DNA from 2 places in the Castellaniella sp. MT123 genome. Region 2 is predicted to be linked to the other one. Evidence: predicted binding sites of a transcription regulator. Region 2 holds the regulator's gene; the other holds the start of a gene.

Region 1 (7,662 bases), 140 kb from region 2:
GGCGGTAAAGGCAAAGCCGGCCAGCAGCTCGCCGAAGTATTCGACCATGTCGTTGCGCTCCGGCTCGCCGTGCACCAGCACATCCAGTCCGATGTCCTCCTGGAAGCGGATGACGCGCTCGATTTCTTCGCGGATGGCCTTCTCGTAGGCGGCATCACCCAGGGCACCGGCACGCCAGTCGCGGCGCAGGGCGCGGATCTCGGGCGTTTGCGGAAAGGACCCGATCGTGGTCGTGGGGAAGTCCGGCAGCCCCAACCGCTGCCGCTGACTGCGGATGCGCTGGGCAAAGGGAGTCCTGGCACGGCTGATGGTGGCGGACTCGGCCAGCCGCCGGGCCACGTCCTGGCGATGGATGCGGGCGGAATGGGCGCGATCCTGAACTGCCTGTCGGGTCTGTTCCAATGCGCGCAGGCTGTTTTCGTCGGCAGAACCATCCACCAGGGTACGCACCAGGCGCAACTCGTCGAGCTTCTGGATGGCAAAGGACAGCCAGCTGCGCAGTTCGGCATCCAGCCCGGTTTCCAGGGACAGATCGATCGGCACGTGCAGCAGAGAGCAGGACGGCGCAAGCCACAGCCGATCGCCCAGTCGCTGCGCGACCGGATTCACCCGCGACTGGATGGCGTCCGGGTCGGCGCGCCAGACGTTGCGCCCGTCGATCACCCCCAGGGACAGAACCTGGTCGGCACGCAGTCCCTGCACAACGGAGTCCAGCTGCGCGGGGGCACGGACCAAGTCCACGTGCAGCCCATGGACGGGCAGCGCCCGCACGACGTCCAGATTCGCATCGATGCCGCCAAAGTACGTGGCCAGGAGCACCTTCGGCCCTTGCGCGGCAAGACGATCATAAACACCCGCCAGTGCCTGCTTCCAGGTATCCGGCAGATCCAGCACCAGAATCGGTTCGTCGATCTGGACCCAGTCCACCCCTTGCGCCGACAGGCGCTGCAGGACCTGCTCGTAGACCGGCAACAAGGCTGGCAGCAGTTGCAGCTTGGCGTCGTCCGAAGCCCCCTTCGCATAGGCGTCACCCTTGCCCAGCCACAGCCAGGTCAGAGGCCCCGGAATCACGGGGCGGGCGCGATACCCGAGCGCCTGCGCTTCCGCGACTTGTTCGAACAGGGATTCACGCGCAATACGGTAGGTCTGCCCCGGATGTAGCTCCGGCACGATGTAGTGATAGTTGGTGTCGAACCATTTGGTCATTTCGCACGCCGCCGCCGGCGTGCCGGATGGGGCACGGCCGCGCCCCATGCGAAACAGGGTGTCGAGTTCGACCGGCGCATCATCGGCCTGCCCGAAGCGCGCGGGCACAGCCCCCAACAACGTCGTCCACTCCAGGATATGGTCGTACCAGGCGAAATCACCGACCGGTACCCATTGCAGCCCGGCCTGTGCCTGGACCGCCCAGTGCCGGGCCCGCAGTTCACGCCCCGTCTCCAGCAAGCTGGCCTGATCGGCTTTGCCGGCCCAATAGGCTTCCTGGGCGCGCTTCAGTTCACGGGCGGCGCCGACACGGGGGAAACCCAGATTATGAATGATCGTCATGATTAATCCTGATAACATTAAAATTTCTCAATGAACGATATTGTGCAGGGATTCGGCCCCAATAAAAAATCAAATCCTGCACGCATAAGATGAGAGAAACTCATGTTGAAGGAAGATCGAGATGATTGAAGTCCGCCATCTGGAAACCCTGCTGGCAATCCGGGACGGCGGCAGCCTGCAGGAAGCGGCCGAGCGGCTGCACCTGACGCAATCGGCCTTGTCGCACCAACTGCGCGATCTGGAAGTGCGGCTGAAGACATCGCTACTGAACCGGCGCACCCGCCCCGCCCGGTTGACCACGGCCGGTCTGCGCCTGGTCTCCCTGGCTGAAGACGTGCTGCCGCGCATCCGTGCCGCCGAACTGGAATTGCGCCGCCTGTCGGCCGGGCGCGCAGGACGGCTGCACGTAGCCATCGACTGCCATTCCTGCTTTCAGTGGCTGATGCCGACGCTGGATGCGTTCCGCAAGGACTGGCCGGAAGTGTCGCTGGACCTGTCGGCCGCGTTCTCTTTCGCACCCCTGCCCGCCCTGACGCGCGGCGATCTGGACGTCGTCATCACCTCGGACCCAGAACCAATGGATGCGGTGCGATATACGGCGCTGTTCGGCTATGAACTGGTTCTGGCGGTGCCCAGCCAGGGGCCGCTGGGCACGGCCCGGCGGATCGATCCCGAAGACCTGGCCGATCAGATCCTGATCACCTATCCTGTGGACCGCGGCCGCCTGGATATTTTTACGGCCTTCCTGGATGTGGCCGGCATCGAGCCGGCCGGCGTGCGCACGGCGGAATTGACCCCCATGATCGTACAGCTGGTCGCCAGCGGCCGGGGGGTCGCCGCCCTGCCCAGCTGGGCGCTGGACGAATACCGGAATCTGCCTGGCGTCCGGATCATACCGCTGGGTTCGGGAATCTGGCGCACGCTGCAGGCGGGTGTGCGGATCGAGGACGCGGACACGCCCTACGTGCAGGCGTTTCTGGAACAGGCGAGCAAGACCTGTTTCGAGACCCTGCCCGGAATCCGCACCGTGGCCTGACAGGATCAGACAGGATCGTCATCCGCCAAATCGCCCGCGCCCTCGAAGCGGGCGGACAGCACTCGCCGGATGCAGTCGGTGGTAAACCCCCGGCCGGCCAGGTAGCGGTACTGACGGGCATATTCGCGGGCATCGGCGGGGGGTTGCCCGAATTTTCGCTGCCAGACGCCCTGCGCGCGGCCCAGTTCGGACCCCTGCAGTTCGTGTTGCAGATCGCAGAGCTGCTGCGCATCCACGCCCTGCTGGCGCAGGGCCTGCACGATGCGCCTCGCCCCCTGGCGCGGCGCGGTGCGGTGCACATAGGCCTTGGCGTATCGTTCGTCGGACTGCCAGTGTTCGCGCTGCAGGTCATCGAGGACGGCTTCGATTTCCGCGGGATCATCGCTATATGCGGATAGCTTTCGGCGCAATTCAAGGCGGGAGTGTTCCCGCCGGGAAAGATAGGCCACGGCCCTGGCCTTGAGGCTGGGGCCGGACCGGGAGGCATCACTCATTCACGGCGGCGGACAGCCCACCCGAATTGCCACCGGCCGACTCGGCGCGCAGCGTGATCCCCAGGTGTTCACGCACCCGGTTTTCGATTTCGAACGCCAGGTCGGCGTGTTCTTTCAGGTAGTCGCGGACATTGTCCTTGCCCTGCCCGATGCGGTTGCCGTTATAGCTGTACCACGCGCCGGATTTGTCGATGAAGCCGGCCTGCACGCCCAGATCGATGATCTCGCCTTCGCGCGAGATGCCGGTGCCATACATGATGTCGAATTCCACCTGTTTGAAGGGTGGCGCGACCTTGTTTTTGACGACCTTGACCCGGGTTTCGTTGCCGACGACCTCGTCGCCCTTTTTGATGGAGCCGATGCGGCGGATGTCCAGGCGCACGGACGCATAGAATTTCAGCGCGTTGCCGCCCGTGGTGGTTTCGGGGTTGCCGAACATCACGCCGATCTTCATGCGGATCTGGTTGACGAAAATCACCATGCAGTTGGCGCGTTTTATCGTGGCGGTCAGTTTGCGCAGCGCCTGGCTCATGAGGCGGGCCTGAAGGCCCGGCAGCGAATCCCCCATGTCGCCTTCGATTTCGGCTTTCGGCACCAGGGCTGCCACCGAGTCGATGACGATGAGGTCGACCGAGCCGGAGCGCACCAGCGCGTCGGTGATTTCCAGCGCCTGTTCGCCCGTGTCGGGCTGCGAGATGAGCAGGTCTTCCAGGTTGACACCCAGATGCGAGGCATACTGGACGTCGAGCGCGTGTTCGGCATCGACGAATGCGCAGGTGCCGCCGATCTTCTGCATTTCGGCAATGACCTGCAGGGTGAGCGTGGTCTTGCCGGAGGATTCGGGACCGTAGATTTCGACTACACGTCCCCGCGGCAGACCACCGACGCCCAGGGCGATGTCCAGCCCGAGCGACCCGGTGGACACGACCTGAATGTCGTGTTCGACCTGGTTGTCGCCATAGCGCATGATGGAGCCTTTGCCGAATTGCTTCTCGATCTGCGACAGCGCGGCGGCCAGCGCCTTGGCGCGTTCGGGATTGGCCTTGCCGGTGCGTTCGTCCATGAGGGGGTTCCTTTCGTTGGGATCTTTGGGATCTGGTGCAGGGGAAATTATGGCACTAAATTATACTGTATAAAAAAACAGATGTGACAATCCCGACGCGCTCCCCAAAAAGGTCCATCGTTAACCCTAAATGACGCCATTCCCCGCCCATGAGAAAATCACTGGGAAAAAGGCGCACGTCAGCGCCCACCACCCGCCCCCCTGGATGTCATTCCCGCCATGCGTATCCTGATTGCCGAGGACGACAGTATTCTCGCCGACGGGCTGTCCCGATCCCTGCGCTACGACGGCTATGCTGTGGATGTGGTCCACGACGGCTCCAGCGCCGACTCCGCCCTGCAACTGCAGGCGTTCGATCTGCTGATCCTGGATCTGGGCCTGCCGCGTCTGTCCGGGCTGTCCGTGCTGCGCAAACTGCGCCAGCGCGGCACCCCCCTGCCGGTATTGATCCTGACCGCCGCCGATTCGGTCGAACAACGCGTCGAAGGCCTGGACCTGGGGGCCGACGACTACATGTCCAAACCCTTCGCTCTCAGCGAACTGGAAGCCCGCGTGCGCGCCCTGATCCGCCGGCACGGCGGCGCCCGCGCATCGGTGCTGCGCCATGGCCGCCTGGCCTTCGACCTGAACGGCAGGGTCGCCACCATCGACGAATCCCCGGTCGAACTGTCCGCCCGGGAAACCAGCCTGCTGGAAATTTTCCTGTCGCGCAGCGGCCGCATGATCAGCAAGCACCAGCTCGTCGACCTGCTCTGCGAATGGGGCGAGGAAGTCACGACCAACGCCATCGAGGTCTACATTCACCGCCTGCGAAAAAAGATCGAACCGGCCGGCGTGCGCATCCTCACCGTGCGCGGGCTTGGGTACTGCCTCGAACCCGAAAACCGCAGCCAGCCGGCCGATACGGCAGCCGTCGACTGACGGCGCGCCATGTTCGACAACCCCAGTCCCGCCCATGGCCGGCGTCGCCCCCGGCGCCACCCAACCCTGCTGGGCCGCATCCTGCTGTGGATGATCGTCCCCCTGTTCGTCCTGTGGTCGATCGGGATCGTGATCACCTACTTCATTTCCCTGAATATCGCCAACTCGCCCTACGACAAAACGCTGACCAGCCATCTGCGGCTGCTGCGCCACGAGGTCGAACAGCAGCGCCTGACCGCTGGCGTCACGCTGTCCGAATCGGCGCGGACAGTCCTGTCCGGCAACGGCGACGAGGCCCCGACCACGTGGCAGATCCTGGACGCCAACGGCCACCTGATGGCCGGCAATCCCAACGTCCCCACCCCGGAAAACTGGACCTACGACATCGACCAGATCCGCTTTCGCAATGCCACGCTGGACCATCAATCGATCCGGCTGGCCTACCTGTGGGGCGGACGCGACCGGGACGGCACCGGCTTCCTGACAGTTGTGGCCGAACCGGCACAGGCCCGCGCCACGCTGCAACAGGAAATCCTGACCGGGATGCTGACGCCCCAGCTCATCATTCTGCCGCTGGCCGCCATGCTGGCCGGCCTGGGCCTGACCCAGGGTCTGGAGCCGCTCAGCCTGCTGCAGGAACACATGCGCCGGCGCAAGCCCAGCGACCTGTCCCCCATCCGCGACGATCTGGCTCCGGCGGAGATCGTGCCGCTCATCGACGCCATGAACAACGTGCTGCAGCGCTTGTCGGCGTCCATCGAATCGCAGCGGCGGTTCGTCGCCAATGCCGCCCATCAGCTGAAGACGCCGCTGGCGGGCATCCGCACGCAATGCGAGATCGCCCTGCGCGAGCGTGAACCATCCCGCATGCGCGACAGCCTGCAGCAGCTCATCACCGGATCCCAGCGGGCCACGCGCCTGGTCAACCAGCTGCTGCTGCTGGCACGTGCGGAATCGCTGGACCCCAATCAATCGCGCACCACAGAACAGCTGGACCTGTACGCGCTGGCCGAAGACTGCACGGGGGAATGGGTGGCAACGGCCCTGGCGCGCGGCATCGACCTGGGTTTCGAATCCCCCGACGAGCCGCTGCCCGTATTCGGCAACCGCACCATGATCCACGAGCTGCTGAACAACCTGATCGACAACGCCCTGCTGTACACACCGGCGGGCGGCCAGGTGACCGTCCGCGCACTGCCCGACGGCGACCGGGTCTGCCTGGAAGTCCAGGATACGGGACCCGGCATCCCGCCCGATGAACAATCCCGGGTCTTCGACCGCTTCTATCGGATCCTGGGCCACGAGGCCGAGGGCAGCGGCTTGGGGCTGGCGATCGTGCGCGAAGTCGCCGAACACCACCAGGCCACGATCGACTTCCCGCCCCCCGGCAACCACCATGACCCGGTCAGCGCCGGGACCCGGCTGCGGGTCTCATTTCCCCGCGACAACGTCCCCAGGACCCGCACATGAATCGAGCCCATTCCGTGACGCCCGACGCGCTGGACGAGGCCAACCGACCCATGACGCACGAAGAGCGCCGGGTCATCCTGGCATCGTCCATGGGCACCGTGTTCGAGTGGTACGACTTCTATGTCTACGGCTCGCTGGCGGCCATCATCGCCCAGCATTTCTTCTCGGCCCTGAACCCGACGACGGGTTTCATCTTCGCGTTGCTCACCTTCGCGGCCGGTTTCGCCGTGCGCCCGTTCGGCGCCCTGGTGTTCGGCCGGCTGGGCGACATGGTCGGACGCAAATACGCCTTTGTGGTGTCGATCCTGATCATGGGCCTGTCCACCTTCCTGGTGGGCGTGCTGCCGTCGTCGGCCTCCATCGGCACGGCCGCGCCGATGATCCTGTTGCTGCTGCGCCTGCTGCAGGGGCTGGCGCTGGGCGGGGAATACGGCGGCGCCGCCGTCTACGTCGCGGAGCACGCCCCCCCGAACCGGCGCGGGTTTTTCACCAGCTGGATCCAGACCACGGCCACCACCGGCATGTTCCTGTCCCTGGTCGTGGTGCTGGGCACCCGCGCCACACTGGGCCAGGAAAGTTTCGATGCCTGGGGCTGGCGGGTGCCGTTCCTGATCTCCGTGCTGCTCCTGGTGATCTCGGTCTGGATCCGCCTGCGCCTGCACGAATCCCCCGCCTTTACCCGAATGAAGTCCGAAGGGCTGATTTCGCGCGCCCCGATCAAGGAAGCCTTCGGCCACTGGCGCAATCTGCGCCTGATCCTGCTGGCCCTGATCGGCCTGACGGCCGGCCAGGCGGTCATCTGGTACACGAGCCAGTTCTACGCCCTGTATTTCCTGACGGAAACCCTCAGGGTGGACGCCAGCATCGCCAATATTCTCGTGGCCCTGGCGCTGCTGCTGGCCTGCCCGTTTTTCCTGGTGTTCGGCTCCCTGTCCGACCGGATCGGCCGTAAACCCATCATCATGGCCGGCTGCCTGATCGCCTGCGTCAGCTATTTTCCGGTCTTCAAGGGCCTGACACACTACGCCAACCCGGCGCTGGAACGCGCACAGGCCCGGGCACCCGTGCGCGTGATCGCGGATCCGGCCAACTGCTCGCTGCAGTTCAACCCGATCGGGATCGCCTCGTTC
Region 2 (7,662 bases):
GTCATCGGCATCGACCTGGCGGGCCACATGGCTGGACAGATCGTAGCCGCGCTTGCGCGCAGCCACCTGGGCACGAGCGTCGGGCGCCTCGCCCACATGGAAATGGTGCGTGGCTGCGGAATCAACAGTGATGGCATCGGACAAGCCGGCTTCGTCGATCAGGTGCTGGAACACAGCCTGGGCGGAAGGAGAGCGGCAGATATTGCCCGTGCAGACGAAAAGTACCTTATGCATGATAGATGAAAGTGTGCGGGAAAACCCGGAAGTTGGCAAGCATTTTCCAGGAAAAACCCCAAAAGATCCCATCGCGTCATCACTTTGCGCCACATCCGGGTCCGCGGACAACCGGTGGCATGTCAGTGGCCCCGATACCGTATCGCATCACCCCAGCAACGCGCGGTCCCTCAGGGTGCGCAGGGTGTCGCGCACGGCCGCCGCCTGCTCGAACTCCAGGTTGCGCGCATGTTCATTCATGCGTTGTTCCAACCGCTTGATCTCTCGGGCCAGGGCTTTCTCGTCGCTTAGCACGGATTCGTCGAAACCGGCCTCGGCCGTCACCGGCGAGGCGGCCACGGAGACGCCGTCGATCAGATCGCGCACCGCCTTGCTGACCCCGCGCGCGACGATGCCGTGCTCCAGATTGAAGGCCTGCTGCTTTTCCCGGCGCCGGGCCGTCTCGTCCATGGCGCGGCGCATGGAATCAGTCACCCGATCCGCATACAGGATGGCACGCCCGTTCAGGTTGCGGGCCGCGCGACCAATGGTCTGGATCAGGCTGCGCTCGGACCGCAGAAAACCTTCCTTGTCGGCATCCAGGATCGCCACCAGGGACACTTCGGGGATGTCCAGGCCCTCGCGCAACAGGTTGATGCCCACCAGCACGTCGAACGCCCCCAGCCGAAGATCGCGGATGATCTCGACCCGTTCCACCGTGTCGATATCGGAATGCAGGTAGCGCACCTTCAGGCCATTTTCCTGCAGGTATTCCGTCAGATCCTCCGCCATGCGCTTGGTCAACGTCGTCACCAGCACCCGTTCGTGATGCGCGATCCGCAGTTTGGCCTCGCCCAACAGGTCATCCACCTGCGTCGCCGCCGGCCGCAGTTCGACCTCCGGGTCCACCAGGCCAGTCGGGCGTACGACCTGCTCGACGATTTCATCGGCATGGGCGGCCTCGTAGGGACCCGGCGTGGCCGACACGAAGACGCACTGCGGCATGCGAGCCTCGAATTCCTCCAGCCTCAGGGGCCGGTTGTCCAGCGCGGAAGGCAGGCGAAAACCGAACTGCACCAGGGTTTCCTTGCGGGAACGGTCACCCCGGTACATGCCGCCCAGTTGTCCGATGGTCACGTGGCTCTCGTCGATGAACATCATCGCATTGGCCGGCAGGTAATCGATCAGGGTCGGTGGCGGATCTCCAGGCGCGGCGCCCGACAGGTGCCGGGAGTAATTTTCGATGCCCTTGCAAAATCCCAGTTCCTGCAGCATTTCCAGATCGAAACGGGTACGTTGTTCCAGCCGCTGCGCCTCGACCAGTTTACCGTCGGCGGTCAGTTCCGCTAACCGATCGCGCAGTTCATCCTTGATGGTCTGGATCGCATGCAGCACTGTCTCGCGGGGCGTGACATAGTGCGAGCTGGGGAAAATCGTGAAACGCACCAGATTCTGGACCAGCTTGCCCGTCAAAGGGTCGAACAGGTCCAGCGATTCGATTTCGTCGTCGAACAAGGTGATGCGCAGGGCCTGTTCGGCGTGCTCGGCCGGAAACACGTCGATGATCTCGCCGCGCGCCCGGAACGTGCCGCGGGCGAAGTCCATGTCGTTGCGCTCGTACTGCATGGACACCAGGCGCGCCAGGATTTCCTGGCGGCCGACGCGATCGCCCGTTCGCAGGGTCAGCACCATGGCGTGATAGTCGGCGGGGTTACCGATCCCGTAGATGCAGGACACCGTCCCGACGATGATGGTGTCCTGACGCTCCAGCAGGCTTTTCGTGGCCGAAAGCCGCATCTGCTCGATGTGCTCGTTGATCGACGAGTCCTTTTCGATGAACAGATCGCGCGAGGGCACGTAAGCCTCGGGCTGGTAGTAATCGTAATAGGACACGAAGTATTCCACCGCGTTGCGAGGGAAGAATTCGCGCATTTCAGAGTACAGCTGCGCGGCCAGGGTCTTGTTGGGCGCCAGCACGATGGCGGGCCGCCCGGTGCGCGCGATCAGGTTGGCCATCGTGTAGGTCTTGCCCGAGCCCGTCACCCCCAGCAGGGTCTGGCACATGAGGCCATCGCGCACACCGGCTTCCAGCGCCTGGATCGCCGCCGGCTGGTCGCCGGCCGGCGGATAGGGCTGAAACAGCTGAAACGGACTGCCGGGAAAACGCACGAAGCCGGGGGCACCGGCCGGGCTATCCGCCGCCCCGTCGGGCGCAACACCAGTCACAGACATGCCACCGGGCGCCACATCCATGTCGCCCGATGTTTCATCCGACCAACCGGCCTCATCCCGGGAATTCATGCCGATCTCCATGGCTCATCTGGACACTATTCTGGTAAACCCCTTATTATCCCATCGTTGGCCATCGCGACCAAGATCCCTCTTTTCCCTCTGTCTCAGACGTTACCCCCATGTCCTCTATCTTTGCTTCCGTCGAACTCGCTCCGCGCGATCCCATCCTGGGTCTGAACGAACAGTTCAAAGCCGACACCCGGTCCACCAAGGTCAACCTGGGCGTGGGCGTCTACACCGATGACGCCGGCCACATCCCGCTGCTGAAGGCCGTCCGCCAGGCCGAGAGCCGGCTGTACGAACAGGCCGCGCCGCGCAACTACCTGCCGATCGACGGTATCCCCGGTTACAACCAGGGGGCCCGCGCGCTGCTGTTGGGCGCAAATTCCCCGCTGATCGCCGATCACCGTTCCGTGACGGTCCAGACACTGGGCGGCACGGGGGCCCTGAAGGTCGGTGCCGATTTCCTGAAGCAGATCCTGCCCAATGCCAAGGTCGCCATCAGCAACCCCAGCTGGGCCAACCACGAAGCCCTGTTTTCGGCTGCCGGCTTCCCCGTCGTCAGCTACGACTATTACGACGCCGCGACCCATGGCCTGAACTTCGACGGCATGCTGGCTTCCCTGCGCGCCCTGCCCGCCGGCACGATCGTGGTGCTGCATGCCTGCTGCCACAACCCCACCGGGGTCGATCCCAGCGCCGAACAATGGCTCCAGATTGCGCAAACCCTGCAAGCCGGCCAGCTGGTCCCCTTCCTGGACATCGCCTATCAGGGCTTTGGCGCCGGGCTCGAGGAAGACGCCTCGGTCGTGCGCCAGTTCGCCGATCTGGGCATGACCCTGTTCATCAGTTCCTCATTCTCGAAGTCGTTCTCGTTGTATGGCGAACGGGTCGGCGCGCTGACACTGGTCACCGGCGGCGACGACGAGAGCGCCCGCGTGCTCAGTCAGCTCAAACGCGTCATCCGCACGAACTACTCCAACCCCCCCACCCATGGCGGCGCGATCGTCTCCACAGTTCTGAATACGCCGGACCTGTTCTCCGTGTGGGCCGAGGAACTGGCCGGCATGCGCGATCGCATCCGCGCCATGCGTCACCAACTGGTCGATAAAATCCACGCCCAGGGTGTGGACCGCGACTTCAGCTTCGTGAAGACGCAGCGCGGCATGTTCTCGTACTCCGGCCTCACCAAAGCCCAAGTCGAGCGCCTGCGTGAGGAATTCGGCATCTATGCCGTGGGCAGCGGCCGTATCTGCGTGGCTGCCCTGAACAGCGGCAACATCGACTACGTGGCCAAGGCCATTGGCGAAGTCCTGAAGAGCTGACCGCACAACCGGTAAATGCGCCAGGCCAGCGTCCTGTCTGGCTGTCGCGCGAAACAATGCAACAGGCTAGAAAGGCCCCGGGTCCACACCCCGGGCCTTTTTCTTTTCCGCTCGCGCGGCGGCGCGCGGCTCGACCCGCGATCGGCACTTGGCCACTTGCGCGTCGTTACGCGTTCGATCACAATATGAACTGGTTTTTCATCCAGTATCGTTCCATGGCCCTGAAGCTTACCGCACGGCAATCCCAGATCCTTGGGCTCATCATCCAGGAAATCTCCCGGACGGGGCGCCCGCCCACCCGGGCGGAAATCGCGCGCACCCTGGGTTTTCGTTCAGCCAACGCCGCCGAAGACCATCTGCGCGCGCTGGAACGCAAAGGCTACATCCAGCTGGCGGCCGGTACCTCGCGCGGCATCCAGCTGACCGCGCAGGCAACCGAAGGCCAGGCCTTCACCGGGCCGCACGGCCTGACCTCGACGCTGCCTCCCACAGGCACGCAACCCCATGCGGCCGCGACGGGCTCACCGGCCACCCTGCTGACTCCGCCCGGCGCCCCGATCTGGACAGCCCCGTCCGATCAGCGTCTGGTGCCACTCATCGGCCGCGTTGCTGCCGGCCACCCTATTCTGGCAGCCGAACACGTCGAACGCGAAATCCCGCTGTCCCCCCATCTGTTCGAATCCGCGCCCGATTACCTGCTTCGCGTACGCGGCAGCAGCATGCGCGACGCAGGCATCCTGGATGGCGACCTGCTGGCTGTGCACAGCACACCACAGGCCCGTCACGGCCAGATCGTGATCGCGCGGCTGGGCGACGAAGTCACAGTAAAGCGTCTGGAACACCAGGGGCGGCGCATCCGGCTCCTGCCGGAAAACCCCGACTTTGAACCCATCGTGATCGGCGCAGGCGACGAATTCGCCATCGAAGGCATTGCCGTCGGGCTGATCCGCACCACGGCGCTGCACTAACGCCCCGTTCACACGGATTCCCTGATCCTGTCCACCTTTTCCGGGCGGGATCCCTGCTTCCGCCTCGATCAGCAGAAAAACGGCCTTCCCGGTCGCACGATCCGGAACATCCGATCGTGCGACCCAGAAGGCCGTCAGCGGCACTGGGCAGATCGGTGCTAGTGCTTGATCACCCCGCCACTACCGGATTCCGCCGGCTTGGCCGCCGCCACCGCGTCAGCCGCCAAGCGGGCGATCTCTTCCTCTGACAGTGGCGTCGGCAGACGCTGCAGCGCGACTTCCAGCACCCGGTCGATCCAGCGCACCGGGATGATTTCCAGGTGGTTTTTCACGTTGTCCGGGATTTCCGCCAGGTCCTTGACGTTTTCCTCCGGGATCATCACGGTCTTGATGCCACCACGATGCGCCGCCAGCAGTTTTTCCTTCAGGCCGCCAATTTCCAGAACCTCGCCGCGCAGGGTGATTTCACCCGTCATCGCGACATCGGCGCGAACCGGAATGCCCGTCAAGGCGGACACCATGGCCGTCGTGATCGCAATCCCCGCCGATGGACCATCCTTCGGCGTGGCGCCTTCAGGGAAGTGCACGTGCAGGTCATGTTTTTCAAATACCTGGTCGGCAATGCCCCACTGACGGGCACGGGCGCGCACCACCGTCCGGGCGGCCTCGACGGATTCCTTCATCACGTCGCCCAAGGAGCCCGTGCGCGTGACCACACCCTTGCCCGGCATGTCGGCGACTTCGATCGTCAGCAGCTCGCCACCGACTTCGGTCCACGCCAAGCCCGTCACCTGACCAACCCGGTCTTCCTTCTCGGCCACACCGAAGCTGAAGCGACGCACCCCCAGGTAATCGTTCAGGTTGGCCGAATCGACTGTGATGGATTCCTGGATCTTCACGGCCTTGCGGCCACGGATGACCGGGTTGGCCGACAGCAGCCGCTTGACGGCCTTGCGGCAGATCTTGGAGATTTCCCGTTCCAGCGCACGCACACCCGCCTCGCGCGTGTAGTAGCGCACGATGTCACGGATGGCCGATTCGGTCACCACCAGTTCGCCTTCCTGCACACCGTTGTTCTTCATGAGCTTGGGCAGCAGATGGTCGTAGGCGATGTGAACTTTTTCGTCTTCGGTGTAGCCCGACAGGTGGATGACCTCCATCCGGTCGAGCAGCGCCGGCGGGATGTTCAGCGTGTTGCTCGTGGCGACGAACATGACGTCGGACAGATCGAAATCGACCTCGATGTAATGATCCTGGAACGTGTGATTCTGCTCGGGATCCAGGACCTCCAGCAGAGCCGACGACGGATCGCCACGGAAATCCGCGCCCAGCTTGTCGATCTCGTCGAGCAGGAACAGCGGATTGCGAACGCCGACCTTGGCCATGTTCTGCAGGATCTTGCCCGGCATGGACCCGATATAGGTACGCCGGTGGCCGCGGATCTCGGCTTCGTCACGCACGCCGCCCAGGGCCATACGCACGAACTTGCGATTGGTGGCGCGCGCAACCGATTGCCCCAGCGAGGTCTTGCCGACCCCTGGAGGCCCGACCAGGCACAGGATAGGTGCCTTCAGCTTCTCGACGCGCTGCTGCACCGCAAGATACTCGACGATGCGTTCCTTGACTTTTTCCAGGCCATAGTGATCCGCGTTCAGGACCTCCTCGGCATTGCTCAGCGAGTTATTCACGCGGCTTTTCTTGTGCCATGGCAGGCCGATCAGCGTATCGATGTAAGTGCGAACCACCGTGGCCTCGGCCGACATCGGCGACATGAGCTTGAGCTTCTTCAGCTCGCCATCCACCTTTTTCCGGGCTTCCTTCGACATGTGGGCCGAGACGATCTTGCGCTCGAGATCTTCGATATCGGCGCCCTCTTCGCCCTCGCCGAGTTCCTTCTGGATCGCCTTGACCTGCTCGTTCAGATAGTAGTCGCGCTGGCTTTTCTCCATCTGCTTTTTCACGCGGCCGCGAATGCGCTTCTCGACCTGCAAGATGTCGATCTCCGATTCCAGCTGCGCGAGCAAGGCCTCCAGGCGCTGCGCGGCACCGATCATGTCCAGCAGGGACTGCTTCTGTTCGATCTTCAGTGGCAGATGGGCCGCGATCGTGTCGGCCAGGCGGCCGGCATCCTCGATGCCCGACAAGGAGGTGAGGATCTCCTGGGGGATCTTCTTGTTCAGTTTGACGTACTGCTCGAACTGCGCCAAGACGGCGCGGCGCAGGGCTTCAGCCTCGGCCTGATCGGACTGGTCTTCTTCGATGCCGGTCACATTGGCCATGAAGTGCGTTTCGGCGTCCGACACCGAATGGACGCGGGCGCGCTGCAGCCCTTCGACCAGCACCTTGACCGTGCCGTCGGGAAGTTTAAGCATCTGCAGGATGCTGGCCGCGCAGCCGATCTCGTACAGATCCTCGGGGGTCGGCTCGTCCTTGCCCGCGGATTTCTGGGCAACCAGCATGATGCTGTTGCCGGCCTCCATCGCGAGTTCGAGCGCCTTGATGGAGCGCGGCCGCCCTACGAACAAGGGAATGACCATGTGGGGAAAGACCACGACATCCCGCAGCGGCAGCAGCGGCAGATCCGCAGGTTCCTGGGTCAGAATCTGGCTAGCAGACATGGTTGCTTCCTAAAATATGTGGTTCCAATAAAAAAGGAAGCGCAGGCTTCCTTTTTCGCGTCTTGCCTGCTTCTCCATATGGAGTCGAGACCGGGTCTTTCAAGACCTGGTTGTTCCCAGTATATAGGTAGAGTGTCAGGTTCCGGATCGGACTGCCGGCGGAGCAGGCGGGACGGGATACGCATGTGGACCGACCGAATGGCCCCGCCATGAGAGACGGGGCCCGTCCCGCCGGATCAGGCTGCC

Evidence for each region. Region 2 encodes LexA, which represses DNA repair genes until DNA is damaged. Its sites were predicted from a motif close to ACTGTATNNNNATACAGT; they were not measured.
Region 1: a site for LexA is predicted at 4,206-4,223, ahead of recA (recombinase RecA). Genes of this name have one in related genera too.

What each region holds. Positions count from the first base shown of each region.
Region 1 covers NZ_CP154879.1:968,282-975,943, forward strand. The annotation lists gene metE (5-methyltetrahydropteroyltriglutamate--homocysteine S-methyltransferase) at 1-1,548, opposite strand, end outside; gene ABCV34_RS04450 (LysR substrate-binding domain-containing protein) at 1,670-2,584, shown strand; gene recX (recombination regulator RecX) at 2,590-3,078, opposite strand; gene recA (recombinase RecA) at 3,071-4,141, opposite strand; gene ABCV34_RS04465 (response regulator transcription factor) at 4,361-5,062, shown strand; gene ABCV34_RS04470 (sensor histidine kinase N-terminal domain-containing protein) at 5,072-6,532, shown strand; gene ABCV34_RS04475 (MFS transporter) at 6,583-7,662, shown strand, end outside.
Region 2 covers NZ_CP154879.1:1,110,327-1,117,988, forward strand. The annotation lists gene ABCV34_RS05105 (low molecular weight protein-tyrosine-phosphatase) at 1-237, opposite strand, end outside; gene uvrB (excinuclease ABC subunit UvrB) at 382-2,445, opposite strand; gene ABCV34_RS05115 (amino acid aminotransferase) at 2,625-3,830, shown strand; gene lexA (transcriptional repressor LexA) at 4,046-4,798, shown strand; gene lon (endopeptidase La) at 4,957-7,416, opposite strand; gene clpX (ATP-dependent Clp protease ATP-binding subunit ClpX) at 7,653-7,662, opposite strand, start outside.